DNA from 3 places in the Microbacterium sp. F2 genome. Region 3 is predicted to be linked to each of the others. Evidence: predicted binding sites of a transcription regulator. Region 3 holds the regulator's gene; each other region holds the start of a gene.
What was found. The regulator HspR, encoded in region 3, represses chaperone genes until heat shock. The targets are predictions, from matches to a motif close to AAGTTGAGTCNNNNNGACTCAACTT.
Positions count from the first base shown of each region.

Region 1: a site for HspR is predicted at 759-783, ahead of ACQVDU_RS08830 (Hsp20/alpha crystallin family protein). Genes of this name have one in related genera too.
Region 2: a site for HspR is predicted at 1,460-1,484, ahead of ACQVDU_RS07775 (ATP-dependent Clp protease ATP-binding subunit). Genes of this name have one in related genera too.

Region 1 covers NZ_JBNVBV010000003.1:231,501-233,764, forward strand. The annotation lists gene ACQVDU_RS08825 (acyl-CoA dehydrogenase family protein) at 1-674, shown strand, start outside; gene ACQVDU_RS08830 (Hsp20/alpha crystallin family protein) at 834-1,295, shown strand; gene ACQVDU_RS08835 (DUF2804 domain-containing protein) at 1,396-2,264, shown strand, end outside.
Region 2 covers NZ_JBNVBV010000003.1:11,176-13,439, reverse strand. The annotation lists gene ACQVDU_RS07775 (ATP-dependent Clp protease ATP-binding subunit) at 1-1,401, opposite strand, end outside; gene ACQVDU_RS07770 (hypothetical protein) at 1,674-2,264, opposite strand, start outside.
Region 3 covers NZ_JBNVBV010000009.1:99,923-102,186, forward strand. The annotation lists gene ACQVDU_RS14110 (DnaJ C-terminal domain-containing protein) at 1-870, shown strand, start outside; gene ACQVDU_RS14115 (heat shock protein transcriptional repressor HspR) at 892-1,356, shown strand; gene ACQVDU_RS14120 (DUF998 domain-containing protein) at 1,390-2,264, shown strand, end outside.

The DNA of each region.
Region 1 (2,264 bases), on a different contig from region 3:
TGTGGATCACGAACGGGTCGGTCGCCGATGTCGCGATCGTCTGGGCGAACACCGATGGTGGCATCCGGGGGTTTGTCGTTCCGACGGACTCGGCGGGATTCTCGGCTCCCCAGATCCACCACAAGCTGTCGCTTCGGGCATCCGTGACCTCGGAACTCGTGCTCGACGCGGTGCGCCTGCCCGCGGATGCCGTGCTCCCCGAGGTGGTCGGGCTTCGCGGTCCGCTCAGCTGCCTCAACGAGGCGCGATACGGCATCACCTGGGGCGCGCTCGGTGCCGCGCGGTCGGCGCTGATCGCCGCGCTCACCTACGCGGGGGAGCGGATGCAGTTCGGCAAACCGATCGCGGCGTTTCAGCTCACGCAGCAGAAACTCGTCGACGCCGTCGTCGAGTATGAGAAGGGACTGCTGCTCGCGCTCCACCTCGCGCGTCGCAAGGATGCCGGCACGCTGACCCCGCAGCAGGTGAGCCTCGGCAAACTCAACAATGTGCGGGAGGCGCTGGAGATCTGCCGCACCGCCCGCACGATCCTTGGCGCAAACGGGATCTCACTCGAGTACCCCGTCATCCGGCACGCCGCGAACCTCGAGTCGGTTCTGACGTACGAGGGCACTGTCGAGATGCACACGCTCGTCCTCGGCCAGGCGATCACCGGCATCCCCGCCTTCCGCTGAGCGCAGGGATCCTGTTCGCCGAGAGCGAGTCATTTGCGCGCTCAGACAGCTGGCACTCGCATGTCGAGAGTGCTAATCTGAACTCAGTTGAGTCGAGGTGACTCAACTTCTAGAACTCGGTCGGATGCCGAATCCGACCCCGCTCATAAAGGAGACGAGATGGCAACCTATGACCCGCTCCGCGAGATGGAGCGATTCGCGAACGCACTCTTCGACGGCAACCGCCGCGGACCGCGTCAGATGCCGATGGACCTCTACCGTGACGGCGACCACTACGTGCTCTCCGCCGACCTTCCGGGGATCGACCCCGGTTCGGTCGACGTGGATGTCGACGGCCAGCTGCTCACGATCCGCGCCGAGCGCACGCTCACCTCGCAGGAGGGCGTCAAGTGGATCACGCGTGAGCGTGAGGCCGGCAGCTTCCTGCGCCAGCTGAGCCTCGGCCAGGGCGTCGACACCGAGGGCATCGCTGCCAGCTACGCGCACGGCGTGCTGACGGTCACGATTCCGGTGAGCCCCAAGGCCAAGCCGCGCAAGATCGACATCGCAACCGAGGCTCCGGCGACGATCACGGTCGACGAGTCCCACAGCGAGATCCAGGAGGCCGGCGCCAGCGCCTGACCTACTCTCCAGAAGCCCCCGGCCCGACAACGGACCGGGGGCTTCTGCGTGCTCGCGCGTGCGGCGGGATGAATAGTCCCCCGCCTCTAGGCTGGAGTGCGTGTCGACGACGACTCGTTTTTCCAGACAAGACTCTCGCAGTGAGATCACGGCTCCGGTCGAACTCACCCTTCCCGATGGGCGCCTGAACCCCGCCGCGGTCGGCTGGGCACGCTCCCCACTCATCCGGACTGACGGGATCGGGCCGCGACGGTCCTGGGGGCGCAACAAGCGGTGGGAGTACTGGAACATCATGACGCCGCGGTTCATCGTGGGCGTCACGGTGTCGTCCATCGACTACGCCGCGGTGCACGAGGTCTGGGTGTTCGATCGTGAGTCGAACGAGGCCGTCCATCGCGCGGCCACTGTCGTCCCCGCACGCGGCGTGAGCCTGCCCGGGTCGCTGGGACAGGGACCCGTTACGGCACGCGCCAAGGATCTTCGGATCGAGATCACCGAGGAGACAGGCGGCGTCCGGATGCGCGTCGAGGTCCCCCGCGCGTCCGTCGCTGTTTTCGCCGACAAGCCCGCCGGAAACGAGAGTCTCGCCGTCGTTGTGCCGTGGACCGACCGTCGATTTCAGTACACGGTCAAGGATGTCGCGCGTTGCGCGACCGGCACGATCGCCATCGACGGCGAGGTCTACGACCTGCCGGCGGGGGAGTCGTGGGCGGTGCTCGACCACGGTCGCGGGCGATGGCCCTACGACATCACCTGGAACTGGGGTGCGGGGTCTGGCCGCTACCGGGGCAGCGTGATCGGGATCCAGGTCGGCGGAAAGTGGACCGACGGCACCGGCGCCACCGAGAACGCGTTCTTCGTCGATGGACGGATGCACAAGATCCACGACGACGTGACGTGGGACTACGACCAGGCAGACTTTCTGAGCCCGTGGTCGGTGTGCGGCGGCGGTCTGGACGCGCGATTCGT
Region 2 (2,264 bases), on a different contig from region 3:
CGTCTTGCCGACACCCGTGGGGCCGAGGAACAGGAACGAGCCGGTCGGACGGTTAGGGTCGCTGATCCCGGCGCGCGATCGGCGCACGGCATCCGCGACAGCCTTCACCGCCTCCTTCTGCCCGATCAGGCGCTTGCCGAGCTCGGCCTCGAGATGCACGAGCTTCTCACTCTCGCCCTGCAACAGACGCCCTACCGGAATACCGGTCCATCCGGCGATGACAGCCGCGATGTCCTCCTCGGTGACCTGCTCGTTCACCATGCGGTCCTCGCTCGGCTCCATGCTCTCGGCTTCGATGATCCCGCGCTCCAGCGCCGGGATCTCGGCGTAGAGCAAGCGCGATGCGCGTTCGAGGTCACCCTCACGCTGTGCACGCTCGGCTTCGATGCGCGCGGCATCCAGGCGCGTCTTCAACTCACCGACGCGGTTGAGGATCGACCGTTCGGTCTCCCACTTCGCCTGCAGCTCCGAGAGCTTGTCCTGCTCACGCTTCAGGTCCGCGCGCAGCTTCTCAAGGCGCTCGCGCGACGCGTCATCTTTCTCCTTCTTGAGCGCGAGCTCTTCGAGCTTCAGCCGGTCGACGTGGCGTCGCAGCTCGTCGATCTCCAGCGGCGCCGAGTCGATCTCCATCCGCAGCCGGGATGCCGCTTCGTCGATGAGGTCGATGGCCTTGTCGGGCAGCTGCCTGCTCGGGATGTAGCGGTGCGAGAGCGCCGCCGCGGCGATCAGCGCGCTATCCGAGATCGCGACCTTGTGGTGTGCCTCATAGCGCTCCTTGAGGCCGCGGAGGATCGCGACGGTGTCTTCGACGTTGGGTTCGCCGACGTAGACCTGCTGGAAGCGGCGCTCGAGCGCGGCATCCTTCTCGATGAACTCGCGATACTCGTTGAGGGTCGTCGCCCCGATCATGTGAAGTTCACCGCGAGCGAGCATCGGCTTGAGCATGTTGGATGCCGCGACCGATCCTTCGCCACCGCCCGCGCCCATGAGCACGTGGAGTTCGTCGATGAAGGTGATGATCTGACCTTCGGAGTCGGTGATCTCCTTAAGCACCTTCTTGAGACGGTCTTCGAACTGCCCGCGGTACATGGCGCCGGCGACCAGCGCCGAGATATCGAGCGCGATGAGCTCCTTGCCCCGGAGGCTCTCGGCAACATCCCCCGCCACAATGCGTTGAGCGAGACCCTCGACGACGGCAGTCTTGCCGACGCCCGGTTCGCCGATGAGGACGGGATTGTTCTTGGTGCGGCGGGTCAGGACCTGGCTGATACGCCGGATCTCGGCATCCCGCCCGATGACGGGGTCGAGTTTGCCCTGGCGGGCACGGTCGGTGAGGTTGATGCCGAACTGTTCGAGCGCAGTCTGCTGCTCGTCCTGGTCAGCCATCGGTGTGGTCTGCATGATGCCTCCTGTGCGGCGACGTGGTGGCGGTCCGACCGCCGAAATCTGTGTGGGCTCAAACTTGAGCCGTTCTGACTCAAGTTTATCACCGCCCGGTCGATTCGGGAAGGGCTTCGCCTGCGGGCGGGAGCTCGGGATGGCCGGGTTCGCCTGCGGAGCCCTCCATCACGGGTGCGCTCCGGTACCGCCGCGGTCGCCCTACCGCCGGCTTCCGCTGCACCGCGTCATGCCGATGACGGCGGCCGCCACTCAGGGGCGGCAACGGTCAGTGCTCAGTTGCCGAGACTGGGGTAGATCGTTCGGAGGTGGTTGAGCACATCCCCGGTGATCTCGGTCTGCGAGCTCGTTGTACCCGAACCGGTGACCGTCACCCAGAGCGGCGACGCAAAAGCGTAGACGGTCGTGACCATACCGAGGGCGTCGTCGCGCTCCCATGTGTACGCCGGCGCGGTACCGATCAGCGTGCCCGTGAAGACGCTGGAGCCGAGGGCAGTGGTGAGAGTATCTCGGGATGCCTGCGGCAGCGCAGCGACGACGACGGTGAAGGCGCCGTCGCTCTGCGGAATACCCCAGATGCACCCGATCTGCTGTGTCGCCTCGCTCAGCGCGTTCTCGGCGATCGGGCCCGCCATGATGCCGGCGAACTCCCCCGGCCCGAGCTCGGCGATGAACTGCGCATCAGCACCAAACTGCGCCTGTGCGACGGCGAGATCGAGCAGATCGGTGCACACGAGAGCGTCGAGATCGATCTCGTCCACGGGCGGGTCGGTCACCGGTGGCCCGTCGGAGGTGGCATCCGGGGACGGCGCGGTCGAGACGGATGCCGAAGGCGTCGGGTCGGTCTCACTCGCGGGGGCGCACCC
Region 3 (2,264 bases):
AACGCCGGTGATGCGAAGGCTGAAGCGCGCTTCAAGGAGATCAGCGAAGCGTACGCGGTGCTTTCGGATCCCGAACAGCGCGAGGAGTACGACCAGATCCGCGCGATGGGCTCGGGCGCTCGCTTCACGGCGGGCGGTCAGGGCGCCGGCGGCTTCGAGGACGTCTTCAGCCGGTTCGGCCAGAGCCGCGGCGGCTACAGCTACCAGAGCGCCGACTTCGACGACATCTTCTCGATGTTCGGGCAGGGCGGTGGCAGCTCGTTCGGCTCCGGTCGGTTCGGGCAGGCATCCGGTGGATACCGCGGCTACGGTGGACCCACGCGTGGTGCCGATGTCACCGCGCGGACGACGATCGACTTCGTCACCGCGACCAAGGGCGAGACGATCACGTTGCAGTCCGAGGACGGGCAACCGTTCAAGGTGAAGATCCCAGCCGGCGTCGCCGACGGGCAGAAGATCCGGCTCCGCGGCCGCGGTCGACCCTCGCCGGATGGCGGGGAGAGCGGCGACATCGTCGTGCAGGTGACGGTGCGGCCGCATCCGGTGTTCACCCGCGACGGGCTGAACCTGCGGGTCGTCGTGCCGGTGACGTACACCGAGGCGGTCTTCGGCGCGACGATCGAGGTCCCCACCCTCGGCGGCGACCCCGTCAAGCTGCGCGTGGCCCCCGGCACGCCGTCGGGGCGCGTTCTGCGGGTCAAGGGCCGCGGCGTGCAGGCGCAGAAGGGCACCGGAGACCTCCTCGCCGAGGTGCAGATCGCGGTGCCGACACACGTCGACGGTGCCGCGCGGGAAGCGCTCGAGAAATACCGCGAGGCCGAGCCGAAAGAGAACCCGCGCGCCGAACTGCTCGCCCGCGCAGCAAGCTGACACGCCATCGAGGACATCCGGATGCACGAAGACGAGATTGACGACGAGGCCCCGATCCTGGCGATCGCGGCAGCGGCCGAGCTCGCCGGCATGCATCCGCAGACCCTGCGCCAGTACGACCGGCTCGGCCTGGTTGTACCGGGGCGCACGCAGGGCGGGTCGCGGCGGTATTCCATTCGCCATGTCGAGCAGCTGCGCGAGATCGCCCGGCTGTCGAGTGAGGGGATGAGCCTGCCGGCGATCGCGCGAATCCTCGAGCTCGAGAACCGGGTGCGCGAGCTCCACACGCGCGTGCGCGACCTCGAGGCCCGCGTCGAAGCGGAACTCGCCAGTAGGCCCGGCGCGCGGGTGTTCGCGGCAGGATCGAGCGGATCGGTCATCACCCTTCGCCACGGCCGCCGCGTCCGCCGCGCCACTGAGATCGTGTTGTGGCGCCCGCGTCACGCGCTGCCCCCGGCATCCGACACCCCGGAGGGTGAGGGCTGACTCACGCAGCGGCCGCTGCGCTACTCTCATGCCGTGACAGCGACACCACCGAGCGAAGTCCCCGCACCGCAGGCTGAGACGCGCCGCGCGCACCGCATCGTCGCGGCCGAGGGCTCGGGCCCCGACCAGGAGCGGACTCTCGAGTCGCTCAGTCTTGGCGTCGGAGCCGTTGCGTTCGTCCTTGTCGCGCTGGTCGCGCTGGTCGCGTTCCGGTTCGAGAGCGCGCCGATATCCGGCCCCGGCTCGGTGGGCCAGTTTTCCGCGATCGCCTCCGCGGTTGCGGGCATCCTCGCGTTCATCGCGGGCAGGTACGTCCTCCACCAGCGCCAGTCCGGCGCTCGCCGCCTCGGGGTGCTCGACTACCTGGATGCCGCAGCTCTTGCCTTTGCCCACGGGATCATCGCCCTGCTGTCGTGGACGCTGCTCGCGGTGATCCTCGAGGATGCGTTCATCGGCGCGGAAGTGTACGCGCTGCCGCTGCTTGCCCTCTCGGGTGCCGCAGCATCCGTGACCGCGTACCTGGTCTTCTACTCGGCCACGCACATGGACCTGTCGCTGCTCGCGCTGATTCTCGCGGTCTTCCTGGTCGAAGGGGTGCTGGCGGCGATGCTGACGGCCAGCGATCCGTACTGGTGGAAAGACAATCTCTCCGCGCTCGGGATGACGAACGACCTGTCGGCGATGACGTTCAACCTGACGCTCATCGTCGCAGGCTTCATCGTCACGACCCTTGCGAGGTACACGACCCGAGGCATCCCGAGCTCGCATGCGAACGGCATCCGGTGGGTGCGGCTGTGCCTCATCCTGGTCGGGATCTTCCTCGCCTTCGTCGGGGTCTTTCCGGTCGATCGGTTCTTCGCGATTCACACCGGCTTCGCCTCGGGGATGGCCGTCGTGTTCGCCATCCT